2 regions of the Stenotrophomonas sp. YJH_SMC_69 genome follow, and region 1 is predicted to be linked to the other one. Evidence: predicted binding sites of a transcription regulator. Region 1 holds the regulator's gene; the other holds the start of a gene.
The links. The regulator FliA, encoded in region 1, starts transcription of late flagellar genes. The targets are predictions, from matches to a motif close to TAAAGTTTNNCNNNCNNNGGCCGATAA.

Region 1 (7,268 bases):
CTTGGCGGCCGGCTTGGCCACCGGTGCCGGTGCGGCGGCCGGGCGCGGGGCGGCGATCGGTGCCGGCGCCACCGCAGCCGCGGGCCTGGCGCCGGGTGCGGCGCCACCGTGCAGCTGGTCGAGCAGGGCTTCGAACTCATCTTCGCTGATCAGGCCGTCGTCGGCCTTCTTTGCCGGCGCCACCGCAGTCGGTGCGTTGCCACCGTGCAGCTGGTCGAGCAGCGCCTCGAACTCGTCGTCGGTGATCAGGTCGCCGGCACCGGCCGCCGGTGCGGCGGCAGCGGCGGCAGGCGCTGCTGCACCGCCATGCACGTCGAACTGGGCGATCAGGTCCGGCGGTGCATAGCCCGGCTCGGTGCCGGAAGACACGGCATCGAGCATCGACTGCAGGTAGTCCAGCGATTGCTGGGCGGCGTCGAAGTGATGGGCCTGCAGCACGGCCTGGCCGGCACGTGCAGCGCCCAGCGCCTCTTCAGCGGCGTGGCACAGCTCGACCATGGCGGTGACACCGAGGAAACCCGCGCCGCCCTTGAGCGTGTGGTAGCCCCGGAACACCGCGTTGAGCTGTTCGGTGTCCTGCGGTGCCTGCTCCAGCGACACCAGCTGTTCGCCGAGGCGATCCAGGATTTCCTGTGCCTCGATGATGAAATCGGCAGTGATGTCGTCGGATACCGCGCTCATGCTTACAGCCCCAGATCCGACAACAGGTCGTCGGCGTCGTTCTGCGAGACCGCGTGGCGGTCCAGTCCCTTCAGTGCCGGCCCGGCCAGTTCCGGGTCGGTGCGATGCTGTTCCGGCGGCAGGCCGAGCGCGCCGAAGCCTTCATGCACGCGGCGGACGATGCCGACCACGCGACGGATGATCTGCCCGGTCAGGTCCTGGTAGCTCTGGGTCAGGGCGATCTCGGTCAGGTTGTGGCGGATGCGCTCCAGCTGCGCGTCCTGGCCTGGCTGCAGGCCTTCGGCGCGCAGCTGCTCGGTCAGGCTGCGGCATTCCTCGGCCAGGTCCAGGGTGCGGTGGGTGGCCTGTTCGGTCATCGCCACCACGTGGTCCAGGCGTGCGCACGCATCGTCCAGTTCGCCGGCCTCGCTGGGCACGGTCGGCAGTTCGCCCAGGGCCTGCCCCAGCTCGCGGGCCAGCCGCGAGAGGCCGCTCATCATCGGCTGCGTGCGCAGCGCGACCAGTCCGTCGATGCGTTGCCGCCAGGCGGCTTCGTCACCGGACTCCAGGGCATCCAGGGCTTCCTGCAGGCGCAGGGCGAGGGCGTTCTTGTCGACCGTGGTATCCATCAGGCGCTGGCCGCCAGGCGTTCGAAGATCTTGCCCAGCTTCTCTTCCAGCGTCTGCGCGGTGAACGGCTTGATGATGTAGCCGTTCACGCCGTTCTGGGCCGCTTCGATGATCTGCTCGCGCTTGGCTTCGGCGGTGACCATCAGCACGGGCAGGGTCTTCAGCTTGGCGTCGGCACGGATCGCCTTGAGCAGTTCGATGCCGGTCATCACCGGCATGTTCCAGTCGGTGACGACGAAATCGAAGGGCTGGCTCTGCAGCAGCGACAGCGCGGCATGCCCGTCCTCGGCTTCGGCGGTGTTGGTGAAGCCCAGATCGCCCAGCAGGTTCTTGACGATTCGACGCATGGTCGAGAAGTCGTCGACGATGAGGATGCGCATGTTCTTGTTCAAAGCAGAGTTCCTTTGTTGTTCATTCCGGGCGGCCGGGGGCAGTCGCCTCGGGGATGTTCATTCTTCCAGGCCGGCGTCGACGGCCTCGAAAATCTTCAGGCGGCCGCGCAGGCGCAGCACGGCCTGGCCATGGATCTGGCAGACCCGCGACTCGCTCACGCCGAGCACCGCGCCGATCTCCTTCAGGTTCAGCTCCTGCTCGTAGTACAGCGAGAGCACCAGCTGTTCGCGCTCGGGCAGGTGGCCGATGGCCTTGCCCAGCTCACGGCCGAACTCGCCGCGCTCCAGCACCTGTTGTGGAGTCGGGCCGCCCTGGGCGACGGTATCCAGTTCGCCCTGGTCTTCGATGCGCGACTCCAGGCTCAGCACCTGGCCACGTGCGGCGTCTTCCATCAGGCGCAGGTATTCCGGCAGCGGCATCTCCATCGCGGCGGCCACTTCGGTGGCGCTGGCGGCACGGCCCGTGCTCTGTTCCAGGCGGCGGATGGTGGCGGCGGCGTCGCGTGCACGGCGGTGCACCGAGCGCGGCACCCAGTCGCCACGGCGGATCTCGTCGATCATCGAGCCGCGGATGCGGATCGAGGCATAGGTCTCGAACGAGGCGCCCTGGTCGGCGTCGTAGCTGCGCGAGGCTTCGATCAGGCCCATCATGCCGGCCTGGATCAGATCATCGACTTCGACGCTGGCCGGCAGGCGCGCGGCCAGGTGGTGGGCGATGCGTCGCACCAGGTCCGAATGCTGGGCGATGACCTCGTTGGCCGCCGAGCGCTGGACTTCCCTGTACTGGTGGGCTGCGCCTTTCATGCGGCCACCCCACGCTGCTTGAGGATGCGTTCGAGGAAGAACTCGACGCCACCGCGCGGTTCGGTCGGTGCCTGCCAGCGCGCGGTGCGGCGTGCGATCTCGGTGATCGCCAGCGCCGACGGGCTGGACGGATAGGCCTTCACCACCGGCTGCTGGCGCTGCACCGACAGGCGCAGCCAGTCATCCTGCGGCACGCAGCCCAGGTAGTTCAGCGAGACATCGGCGAGGAACTTCTCGCAGACGCGGGTCAGCTTCTCGTACAGCACGCGGCCCTCGTTCGGGTCGCGCACCATGTTGGCCACCACCTGGACGCGGTCCACGCCGCGCTCGCGCGACAGCACCTTGATCAGTGCGTAGGCGTCGGTGATCGAGGCCGGTTCGTCACAGACCACCACCACGGTGTCCTGCGCGGCCTGGCAGAAGGTCAGCACGCCGTCGGTGATGCCGGCGGCGGTATCGACCACCATGATGTCCAGCTCGCGTTCCAGTTCGGAGAACACGTTGACCAGGCCGACATGCTCGGCCGGGGCCAGCTCGGCCATGTGCCGGCGGCCGGAAGCGGCCGGGACCACCAGCACGCCGTTCGGGCCTTCGACGATGACGTCGTCCAGCGAGCAGCGGCCGGCCACCAGGTCGGCCAGCGTAAAGGTGGGGTTCAAGCCCAGGATCACGTCGATGTTGGCCAGGCCCAGGTCGGCGTCCAGCAGCAGCGTGCGCTTGCCCATGCCGGCCAGCGCCACCGCCAGGTTGGCGGACACATTCGTCTTGCCCACGCCGCCCTTGCCGCCGGTCACCGCGATGGTGCGCACAGGGCCGAGCGGCTCGCTGCGGGTGGCCGACAGCGGGAAGGTCTTGGTCAGCTTGGCGTACTCACGCGACGGCATGGTTCAACTCCGGGTTGCAGGGCATATCGGCCGCTCGGCGCAAATCTTCAAGGCGAAGTACAAGATTGGCTGCACTGGCCCGGTGCAGGTCCTCCGGGACGTCCTGGCCATCGGTCACCCAGGTGATCGGCAGGGCGTGGTCCACGGCCACCGACAGGGCGTTGCCGAAGCGGCCGGTCTCGTCCAGCTTGCTCAGCACCAGGCCCTGCAGGTTGGCCGCACCGAAGCGGCGCACCACCTCGTCCATGTCGCCGAAGCTGGTGTTGGCCGGCAGCACCAGCAGGGTGCGCACCTGGCGCGCGGCGCGCAGCCACTGCAGCTGGGCGGCCAGGGCACGGTCGCGCGGGCCCAGGCCGGCGGTATCGATCAGCACCAGCTTGTAGTCCTTCAGGCGTTCCAGCAGCTGGTCCAGGTCGGTGCCGCTGTTGGCCTCGTGCACGGCGATGCCGAGCTGGCGGCCGTAGCCATACAGCTGTTCACGGGCGCCGATGCGGGTGGTGTCGGTGGTGACCAGGGCGACGTCACGCGGGGCGTGCTTCTCGGCGAAGCGCGAGGCCAGCTTGGCGATGGTGGTGGTCTTGCCGGCGCCGGTCGGGCCGACCAGCGCGATCACGCCGCCTTCTTCCAGCGGGTCGACCGGGGCGATCGGCAGCTTGCGCGAGATCAGCCCCAGCATCAGGCCGCGGCCACGATGGGCTTCGGTTTCCAGCGGGATCTGCATGGCCACGTCGCGGGCCAGCCCGGCGTCGAAACCGTACTCGTCCATCAGGTCCAGCGCGGTGGCGCGCACCGGGCTGCCACGCAGGCGCTCATCGGTGAAGCGGTTCATCTCGCGCTCGATCACCTGGCGCATGCCGGCCACTTCCTGGCGCAGCTGGCGGATCTCGGCGTCGTCCTGGGCAACCACGGTCAGCGTCGGTGCCGGGGCCAGCATGGGGGCCGGGCTGGCCTCGATAGCGGCTTCGACCGCTGCCGGTTCGCTGGCGGCGATCCCGGGCTGCGCGTCGATCACGGCAGCGGTCGGCAGCGGCGGCGGCAGCACGGCCGGGGCCACGCTTTCGTGATGCGCCTCGTGCGGCGGGTCGATCTGGAAGCGCGCGCGGTTGGCCGGCACGGTGGCGGCCGGTGCAACGATGGCCTCGGCGAACGGGGCGAAGATCTGGTCCGGCGGTGCCGGTTCGTTGACGGCGGCGCGGGCCAGGGTGGCGGCGAAGCCGGTGCTGCCCCGGGTCGGCACGATCTCGTCGGCGCTGTCCAGGGTGCGGCCGGTGGCACCGACGGCGGCGCGGGCGAGGGCGGCCACTGCCGAGGTGGTGGCCGCGACCGGTTCCGGCGCCGAGGTGCTGCTGCGGCGGCGGGTGACGGCGGCGATCACCGCGTCGGCGGCGGTGCGCGGCTTGGGTGCCGGCGGCGGTGCGACGTCACGGCGCGAGGCTTCCAGTGCACGCTGCACGGCGCTCTCGTCGTAGTTGGCGGCGGCGACGATCTCGATGCCTTCCTCGATCCGGCGGTTGGACAGGATCACGGCGTCAGGACCATGTTCCTTGCGCACCAGGTTCATGGCCGAGCGCATGTCGGCGGCGACGAATCGTTTGATTTTCATGCTGTGGTCACGGGGCGAAGACGGCGGGGTGGCGGTCGGAGAACTCGGGTGGTCGGTGGTCTGCACGGTGCGGGTTCCCCTTGGTATCTGTCTGTTGCGTTGGTTCGAAAGTGGTGTCTGTTTTCTGGCGCATCGCAGGGCGGCGTCAGCTGATCGTTCCGACCAGCTTCAGGCGCTTGTCCTCCGGCACCTCGCTGTAGGCCAGGACCGACAGCGACGGAACGCTGTGGCGGACCAGGCGGGCCAGCGCGGCGCGCACCGGGCCAGGTACCAGCACGACCGCGGGCTCGTTGCGGGCTTCCTGCTTGCTGACACATTCGGCCAGGCTCTGGTGCAGTCGCTCAGCGAGTCCGGGTTCCAGCGCGGCGCCGTTGCCCTGCGTGGACTCCTGCAAGACACGTTCCAATTGCGGGTTGAGGGTGAATACCGGCAGCTCCGCCGACATTCCGGCGATCTCCTGCACGATGAAGCGGCCCAGTGCGGTGCGAACAGCGGCGGTCAGCACGGCCGGGTCCTGGCTGCTGGGCGCATGTTCGACCAGTGCCTCCGCGATCTTGCGCAGCTGGCGGATCGGAATGCGCTCGACCAGCAGGTTCTGCAGCACGCGCACCACCGCCGACAGCGGCAACGCCTTCGGCGTCAGATCTTCGACGAGCTTGGGCGCGCTCTTGGCCAGGTTGGCCAGCAGGTGCTGCACTTCTTCGTGGCCGAGCAGTTCCGGCGCGTGCTCACGGATCAGGTGCGACAGATGGGTGGCGACCACGGTGGCCGGATCGACCACGGTGTAGCCCAGCGTTTCGGCCTGGGCGCGCTGGTGCGGCTGGATCCAGGTGGCGTCCAGGCCGAATGCGGGGTCCTTGCCGGCGATGCCTTCCAGCGCGCCGAGCGCGCTGCCCGGGTCCAGCGCCAGCTCGCGGTCGGGGTGGATCTCGGCGGTGGCCACCGGCACGCCGTGCACCAGCACGCGGTAGCCGTTGGCCGGCAGTTCCAGGTTGTCGCGGATGTGCACCGACGGGATCAGGAAGCCGACATCCTGGGTCAGCTTGCGGCGCACGCCCTTGATGCGCGCCATCAGTTCGCCGCCCTGGTTGCTGTCCACCAGCGGGATCAGCCGGTAGCCGACCTCCAGGCCCAGCGGATCGACCGGGCGCAGTTCGTCCCAGCTCAGTTCGGCAGTCGGTGCCGGTGCGGCCGGGCGGCCGAGTGCGTTGAGTGCGGCGGCATCGGTGCCACCGCCTGCCGCATCGGCAGCCGGCGCCTTGCCCTTGCGGTACAGCTTCCAGGCGATGAAGCCGAGGATCGCGGCCAGCGTCAGGAAAGCGACGTTGGGCATGCCCGGCACCAGGCCGACCACGCCGATGATGCCGGCGGTGATCGCCAGCGCACGGTACTGGCCGAACACCTGGCCGGTCATGGCCTGGGCCATGTCCTGCGAGCGCGAGGCGCGGGTAACCAGCATGGCCACGGCGCTGGAGACCAGCAGGGCCGGCAGCTGCGCTACCAGGCCGTCACCGATCGACAGCAGGGTGTAGGTGGCGGCGGCTTCGCCGAACGGCATGCCATGCTGCAGCACGCCCACGGCCAGGCCGCCGAGCATGTTGATGAACAGGATCAGGATGCCGGCAATGGCATCGCCGCGGATGAACTTGCTGGCGCCGTCCATCGCACCGTAGAAGTCGGCTTCCTCACGCACTTCCTCGCGGCGCAGCTTGGCTTCTTCACGCGTCAGCAAACCGGCGTTGAGGTCGGCGTCGATCGCCATCTGCTTGCCGGGCATCGCGTCCAGGATGAAGCGCGCGGTCACTTCCGAAACGCGGCCCGCACCCTTGGTAATGACCACGAAATTGATGATGGTCAGGATCGCGAACACCACGATGCCGACCGCATAGTTGCCGCCGATCACGAATTCGCCGAAGGCGGCGATGACCTTGCCCGCGGCATCATGGCCGTTCTGGCCGTTCAGCAGGATCACGCGGGTGGAGGCCACGTTCAGCGCCAGCCGCAGCATGGTGGTGATCAGCAGCACGATCGGGAAGATGGTGAAGTCCAGCGGGCGCTTCACGTAGACCACCGCCAGCAGCACCATCAGCGAGATGGCGATGTTGAAGGTGAACAGCGCATCGAGCACCGGCGCGGCCAGCGGCACCACGACCATGGCCAGCAGGGCCAGCACGATCAGCGGCGCGCCAAGGCCCTGGCGGATCATTTCCAGGGCGCGGCGGGTGTTGAAACCGGCGGAGGGCTGGGCGCTCACGGGCGGCCTCCCTTGCCGAATTCATCCACCTGGATGTGCGGG
Region 2 (7,268 bases), on a different contig from region 1:
GACGCCGCGGAGGACTGATCTCAGCCTGTGAGAGGACGCGCGCGAATACTGCGCGCACTCCACTCACGCAGGTAACCTCCATGAATGCCTGGAACCCGGTTGCGGTACGCAAGTTCATTCCGGCCCTGATCGGCTGGTGCCTGGCGCTGGCCGCCTGTCTACGCGCCGAACAGCTGCGCGGCGACCTGCACGCACGGGCGTTGTTGCCCGTGTTGCAGCAAGGTGCAGTCGCGCTGCTGGTCCTGAGCCTGTCCTGCACGGTTGCGGCCTGCCTGTTGCAGTGGCGGCATGGCCGCAGCGATCATGTGCATCCCGCTGCAGGCACTACACCCGTACGGCATCCATCAGCAGGAACCGGCACGGCGCACACTGGAAGGCATTGATCTGTGGCACAAGGCGCTGGAAGTGTTCGCTGGCACAGTGCAGGTCGAGCGCGGCGCGGTCGGGCCACAGCTCGATGAAGATGAAGTGGCCCGGATCCTTCTGGTCGACGAACAGTTCATAGCCGAGGCAGCGCGGCTCGCGCAGCGTGCATGCGACCAGCTCCCGGTACAGGGGAAGCACGGTGTCCACCGCATCGGGATGGATGAAATCCTCGGCGATCACTTTCAGCATGTCGGCACCTGCGAATCGGGCCTTGCAGGATAGCGCCGGCGCATGGCCGGCACCTGTTCCCGTCAACGCAATACCGTGTCCGCACTGACCAGCCGCACGTCATGCATCTGATTGAGGTAGGCCTCGTAGTAGCCCTTGTGCGAGGCACCCACGATGGCCAGCATGCGTCTGCCAGGATGCTGGCTCAGCACGTCGCGGATGTTGGCGACCATGCGCAGGTTGCGGGTTTCCCAGTAACCGACGTACATCCGGCCGAACGCCTTGGAGGACGGCTCGACGAGCGTCGCGCCGAAGTCGCTCTGGTAGGCGGCCATCGCCGCCGCCGGGCTGTTGTAGTCCCGATACAGCGCCATGACACCGGCGGGCTTGTCCAGATCGGCCACGAGGCGTTCATCGGCCTCCCGCCGCGCGCGCGAGTGCGTATTGTTCCAGGCACCGGTGATGGCCGCGCTGGCCGCCGCTTCATCCTCGGCGGGCGTGGGCGAATCGGCCGTGTGGTCGTCCACGGCCCACAGGCGTTCCTGCCCGAGGCGGGCGGCGACCTCGGCGGCGATCAGGTGGGTTTCATTGCGGCGAACCAGGCCTTTTTCGAGGATCTCGACCAAGGCAGGTGTCAGTCCATCACCGCCTTTGCGCTCGGACGCAGGCAGGCGCAGCCACTGCACCTGCGCCGAGCCGCGTTCACCCGCTGCCAGGAACAATGCTGCGAGCCGACGACGCTGGGCGGGCGTCGGCTCGTCCGGCCAGGTCGCAAGCAGGTGCTCGGCCTGGGTGTTCGCCGTAGGCACGTCCAGTCCGGTCGCAGCCTGCGCAGCGGTGGTGTCGAAGCAGTAGGTGGCCACGCTCTCCGCATAGCGTGCCGGGTAGCGACGCATGAAATCGCACTGCAGGCCTGACAGGTCTTCGGTGGCGATCAGCTCGGGCTTCCAGGCGACCAGTCGCTGCAGCAACGGTTCAAGCAAGGCGGGCTGGAAGGACTTGGGCAGGCCGGACAAGTGGGTGGTGCCCAGTACCAGCACTTCGTTCGGGCGCCCGGCAGGCGGGCCCTTCAGCTGGTCGGGATGGAAGCTGGGGCGGTAGGTGGCGTCGGCAGCGAAGGCGCCGCTGCTGCACAGGCCCAGGATGAGGAAACTGGCCAGGCGTGGGAACATGCGATCTCCGTGTCAGTGAGCGTCCTGCGGTTCGCTGCATGCTGGCCAGTTTCATCTGCCATCGGATCTCCCGTTGGTCATGCAAACCTTTTCCGCTTGAACTGCATCCGCGTGCCGGGCAAGGCTATGCCCAGTGACGGCGACAACGCGCGACATATGCCCTGACGACACCCGGTGCCGAGCAGAACCCGCCCAGCCGGCGCCTGGCGAAACCGCTCGGCGGTGCCCCTGTCGCGCGTGAGCAGAATGTGAAGTGCATCGCGATTGTCTACCGCATCCCTGCAGCAGCATCTGAAGATGCGACGGACGTCGCGGAATCCGGCTAAAGCCACCGATCGCATCGCCGATATTCCCTCTGGATCCCGCTCAAGTCGCCCGCTGCAGGACCCCAGGCTGCCCCCGACGGGCGGCCCGCGCTGTGTGTTCCGCCGCTCCCTATGCCGATCGCACCCGCACCAGACGTTCTTGCCAGCCGCTCGAGGGGTGCCTGCCGGTACCTGTAGTCCCAAGCAACTGAAGTTGCCGCCGGGCATCCCGCCCGTCGGGTCGCAACCGCTTACCGGACACCGAGGATCAGACAATGCTCATTCCAGGCTTTACGGCGGGCGCGCAGGCGCCGGCCGAGCTGCATACCCGTTGGTCGCCGTGGCGCGCCCTGCTGGGCGCGCTGGCACCGCAGCACCGCAGCGGCGTCGAGGCGGCGGCCGATGGCCGTGCCGAGCTGGAGGCGCAGGTCGCGGCGCTGCACCGGGTCCAGGCGGTCATCGAGTTCGCCCTTGATGGCACCATCCTGCAGGCCAACGACAACTTCCTGCAGGCGATGGGTTACCGGCTGGAGGAGATCCAGGGCAAGCATCATTCCCTGTTCGTCGACCCCGAGCAGGCGCGCAGCGCCGGATACCGTGACTTCTGGGCGCGGCTGGGTCGTGGCGAATATGACGCGGGCCAGTACCGGCGTTTTGGCAAGAACCAGCGCGAGATCTGGATCCAGGCCTCGTACAACCCGGTGCTGGACCGACAGGGGCGTCCGTACAAGGTGGTCAAGTTCGCCACTGACATCACTGCGCAGAAGCTGCAGGCGGCCGACTCGGCCGGCCAGCTGGCGGCGATCGACAAGTCGCAGGCGGTGATCGAGTTCAGCATGGATGGCCGCATCCTGTCGGCCAACGACAACTTCCTGGCTGCCACCGGTTACAGCCTGGATGATGTGCGTGGCCAGCACCACTCGCTGTTCGTCGAACCTGAGTATCGCAGCAGTGCCGAGTATCGGCAGTTCTGGGAAAAGCTCGGCCGTGGCGAATATGATGCCGGCCAGTACCGGCGCCTCGGCAAGGGCGGACGCGAGGTCTGGATCCAGGCGTCCTACAACCCGATCCTGGACCTCAACGGGAAGCCGTTCAAGGTGGTCAAGTACGCCACCGACATCACCGCGCAGGTGCATGAGAACCAGGCCATGCAGCGTGCCGTGGCGCAGACCCGTGAAGTGGTGGCGGCCGCCAAGGAGGGCGACCTGACCCGGCGCGTGGCCACCGCCGACAAGACCGGGCCGATCGCCGAGCTGTGCGAAGGGGTGAATTCGCTGGTCGAGGCGATGGCCGCGATCATCGGCCAGATCAAGTTCGCCGCTGACACCATCGCCGTCGGTGCCACCGAGATCGCGCAGGGCAACAGCGATCTGTCGCAGCGCACCGAGCAGCAGGCAGCGTCGCTGGAGGAGACCGCGGTGTCGATGAAGGGCCTGGCCGAGACCGTGCAGCGCACCGCGACCAACGCACGGCAGGCCAGTCAGCTGGCTGGTGGTGCCGCCGATGTCGCCGCGCGCGGCGGTAACGTAGTGCACGAAGTGGTGGAAACCATGGCGGTGATCAACGCGTCCTCGCGCCGCATCGTCGACATCATCGGCGTGATCGACGGCATCGCCTTCCAGACCAACATCCTTGCCCTGAACGCCGCGGTGGAAGCCGCGCGTGCGGGCGAACACGGGCGTGGCTTCGCCGTGGTCGCCACCGAGATCCGGGAACTGTCGCAGCGCTCGGCCAGTGCCGCCAAGGAGATCAAGCAGCTGATCGATGCGTCGGTGGCCAATGTCGGTGCCGGTACCGCGCAGGTTGAGAGCGCCGGCCGCACCATGGACGAGATCGTGGTCAACGTGCGCCGGGTCAGCGACCTGATGTCCGAGATCAGCACGGCCGCGCAGCAGCAGAGCGACGACATCCAGCAGATGAACCATGCCGTCGATCTGATCGACCAGGGCACCCAGCAGAACGCCGCGCTGGTCGAGGAAGCTTCGGCCGCGGCGCGCAGCATGGAAGAACAGTCGGCGCAGCTGCTGCAGACGGTGGCCAGCTTCCGCGTGCAGGGTGGGGCGGGGCACATGCATGGTGCGGCGGTGCTGCGCGCGGTCTAGGCGCGGCGGTCGGCGTGTTGTTCCCCGGCCTCGACGGCCGGGGCGGCGTGCACGCAGTTGCGGCCGGCATGCTTGGCCCGGTACAGGGCCTGGTCGGCACGCTCGACCAGGCTGCGCGGGTCACCCTCATCATGCGCGGCCTGCCAGGCCACGCCGATGCTGATGGTCACGTGGGCCTGGGCGGCGGGCAGGGCGGCGGCTTCCACGGCGGCGCGCAGGCGCTCGCCCAGGCCCAGGGCGTGGCCGATGTCGGGCGCGGGCAGGGCGGCGATGAACTCCTCGCCGCCGTAGCGGGCCAGCAGGTCATCACCGCGTTGCAGGCAGCCGTCGAGGATCGCGGCGACCGCCTGCAGGCGGCGATCACCTTCCGGATGCCCGTAGGTGTCGTTGAGTCGCTTGAAGTGGTCGATATCGATCATCAGCACCGCCAGCCCCACGCCCTGGCGACGGGCGCGGCCGTGCGCGCTGCCGAGCGCTTCATCGAAGTTGCGCCGGTTGCCGAGCCCGGTCAACGGATCGCGCCGGGCCAGCAGCGCCAGCTCGTCGCGCTCACGCTGGATCTGCACCTGGGTGAGCACGCTGCGCAGGGCATGGCCGAGCATGGCACCGATGAACCCCACGGTGGCCAGGGTCGGCTGCAGGCGTGCCACCAGCAGCGCCACCATCATCAGCAGCAACGGCAGCATCAGCGGCACGCCGGCATCGACGATGCGGCGGAGGTTGCGCGGCACAGCCACCGCCGGTGGGCGGTACGTGCTGCCGGCCAGCACTGCCAGCAGCACGAACAGCCCGCTGATCAGCAGGTCGCCCCAGCCACCATCGGGTACCTGCGGCTGCCAGGTATTGATGTAGAGCGCCATCAGGAAGTAGCCGAGCGCGTAGATCGTCAACGTGCGGAAGAAGTCGCGGCGGTCGGCATTGTCCTCGGCCAGGAAGCGGATCAGCGCGAAGCAGAACACCAGGCTGTTCTGCACGTTGCTCAGGGTGTGCAGGCATTGCGTCCACAATGCGGTGTTGAGGTGTGCCATCGCCCGCGTATGCACGAAGTACAGCAACCACAGCAGCGCGATGACCGCCAGGTCCACCGCACGGATACAGCGGTTGCCGCCGCCTGGGCTGGCGGCAACGTAGGTCAGCGGAATCCGGTAGAACACATACAGGATCAGCGACGAGGCGGTCATCTGCGCAGGGCTGAGGCCGGCCACATTGCGATACAGCAGGGCCAGCAGGGCCAGCGAGAACAGGCCGACGGCAGCGCCCAGCGTTCGCCACTTGCAGGCCGCCTGGCTGTCGCGCGCGCGTCGCACGCAGGCCAGAGCGGCCAGAAGGGGGGCGGTGATCAGCATCAGGTAGGAGCCAACCGGGTCCTGCGGGCCGATCAAGGCAATGACGAGCGCGTGCGTGACCATGAAAAACAGTGCCGCACGCAACGTCATGCATTCCCCCGCCCCCAGATCCGGCTGGGATCACGATAGGCAGAAGTAGGTGAGGCTGGCAAGAAAAGTGTGCGCTAGTGCTATTCGCAACCTTGTCGGCTGTCACATTTTCGTTTCATCGGGGTGACACGACGGCGTTGCCGTGGGCGTACGTCCAGACGTCGCGGGGCTGCCCCCGCACGTGGCGATGGGCGCGCAGTATGTCGGCGAGCGTGGGAGGGGCATGCTGGGGCATCCTCGCCAGTGTCGGCGCTCCGGTCCGGGAAATGCAAAAGGCCAGGTCATGGACCTGGCCTTTGATGCAGTGGTGCCGGTGAAAGGACTCGAACCTTCATGGGGTCACCCCCGGCTGATTTTGAGTCAGCTGCGTATACCATTCCGCCACACCGGCAGGCAGCGTGCGAGTGTAACCGAGGTCGGCAGGAGATGCCTAGTAGGAGAGCCTATCAGGGCGGTTCCTGTCGGCATTGGCCCCTTGGTAGCTATACTCCCGACGTGCAATTGCCTCCAGGAGCGGTAGCTGATGACAGTGTTGCAGGACCTGAGGGTGCTGGTGGTCGAGAACGACGAGATGAGTGCGGCCCTGCTGCAGATGCAGCTGGTGCATGCCGGTGCGACTGTGGTCGGGCTTGCCGCGAGTGTGTCCGAGGCCCTGCGGCTGCTGGAGCAGAGCACTCCTGACGTGGCCCTGCTGGATTACCGGCTGGCCCGCAACGAGACCAGTGAGCCAGTGGCTGCAGCGCTTTCGGCGCGTGGCATTCCGTTCGTGCTGGCCACCGGGATGCTGGCCGAGCAGCTGCCTGCGCCGATGCTGGCCGGCCTGTTGCTGGTCAAGCCGTACCTGTCGGCCGATCTGTCGCGGGCGCTGGCGCGTGCGGTGGGACGCTCCAGCGCCAAGGCCTGAGCCGCTCGCCACGCACCGGCAGGGGGAAGCTGCGGGGGCTGAATCCTCACGTCTGCGATGCGCGGCGGCAACCCCTGATCCAGGAGCCCTGCCCACGCGCGGTTTTTCATTCGCGTCCGGCGCTCAGCCCGCTTCCTCGTACACGTAACGGATTTCCTCGCGGTCATCGAGGATGCGGTACTGGCGCGCCAGATCATCCGGTTCGGGGTTGAGCCAGGCGTCCAGGTGTTCCCTGCGGATCGGTACCACGCCGCGGTCATGCCCGGCAGCGGCGACGTCGCTGGGCGGTGTGTCGGTGATCGTGGCAAACGAAAGCAGGCGGCCTTCCGGTCCTTCCCATTCCGCCCAGAGGCAGGCCAGCAGCAGGTCGCGGGGTGGATCGGGGCGGAATTCGAGCACCACGTCCTGCTCCTTTTCGTCGGCACCGAGGCTGCGGCCGGCGATGGCGTGGCGGGGCACGTGCTCGTAGAAAGCCTGCACCACCACCACGCCGTGGCGCAGTCCGAACGCACCCCGCCAGTAACCTTCCAGGCTGTCGCGCCGCGCGTTGTAGGTGCCGGGGTACAGCACGTCGTTGCGCGCCGGCTTGTCCGGCAACCGGCACTGGTAGCGCATCGGCTTGATCACGCGCCGGCCGTTCTCGCTGACCATCACCGGCGCGTAGGTGCCGGGGAAAATGCGGTTGTCGCGCGGCAGCAGCTGCACCCGATGCAGGTCGTCCAGCCGGGCCTGCGCGCGCTCGATGCGGTTGCCAG

Region 2: AC5P8F_RS17325 (methyl-accepting chemotaxis protein) is a predicted target of FliA. The motif match lies at 2,090-2,116, and genes of this name have one in related genera.

The regions. Positions count from the first base shown of each region.
Region 1 covers NZ_JCAFTS010000018.1:23,563-30,830, reverse strand. The annotation lists gene AC5P8F_RS20205 (chemotaxis protein CheA) at 1-681, opposite strand, end outside; gene AC5P8F_RS20200 (protein phosphatase CheZ) at 684-1,289, opposite strand; gene cheY (chemotaxis response regulator CheY) at 1,289-1,681, opposite strand; gene AC5P8F_RS20190 (RNA polymerase sigma factor FliA) at 1,739-2,485, opposite strand; gene AC5P8F_RS20185 (MinD/ParA family ATP-binding protein) at 2,482-3,369, opposite strand; gene flhF (flagellar biosynthesis GTPase FlhF) at 3,356-4,972, opposite strand; gene flhA (flagellar biosynthesis protein FlhA) at 5,118-7,178, opposite strand; gene flhB (flagellar biosynthesis protein FlhB) at 7,223-7,268, opposite strand, start outside.
Region 2 covers NZ_JCAFTS010000011.1:41,170-48,437, reverse strand. The annotation lists gene AC5P8F_RS17345 (PAS domain S-box protein) at 1-18, shown strand, start outside; gene AC5P8F_RS17340 (hypothetical protein) at 159-305, opposite strand; gene AC5P8F_RS17335 (putative quinol monooxygenase) at 325-615, opposite strand; gene AC5P8F_RS17330 (DUF5694 domain-containing protein) at 678-1,766, opposite strand; gene AC5P8F_RS17325 (methyl-accepting chemotaxis protein) at 2,347-4,173, shown strand; gene AC5P8F_RS17320 (GGDEF domain-containing protein) at 4,170-5,609, opposite strand; tRNA gene AC5P8F_RS17315 (tRNA-Leu) at 5,915-6,000, opposite strand; gene AC5P8F_RS17310 (response regulator) at 6,133-6,513, shown strand; gene AC5P8F_RS17305 (SOS response-associated peptidase family protein) at 6,637-7,268, opposite strand, start outside.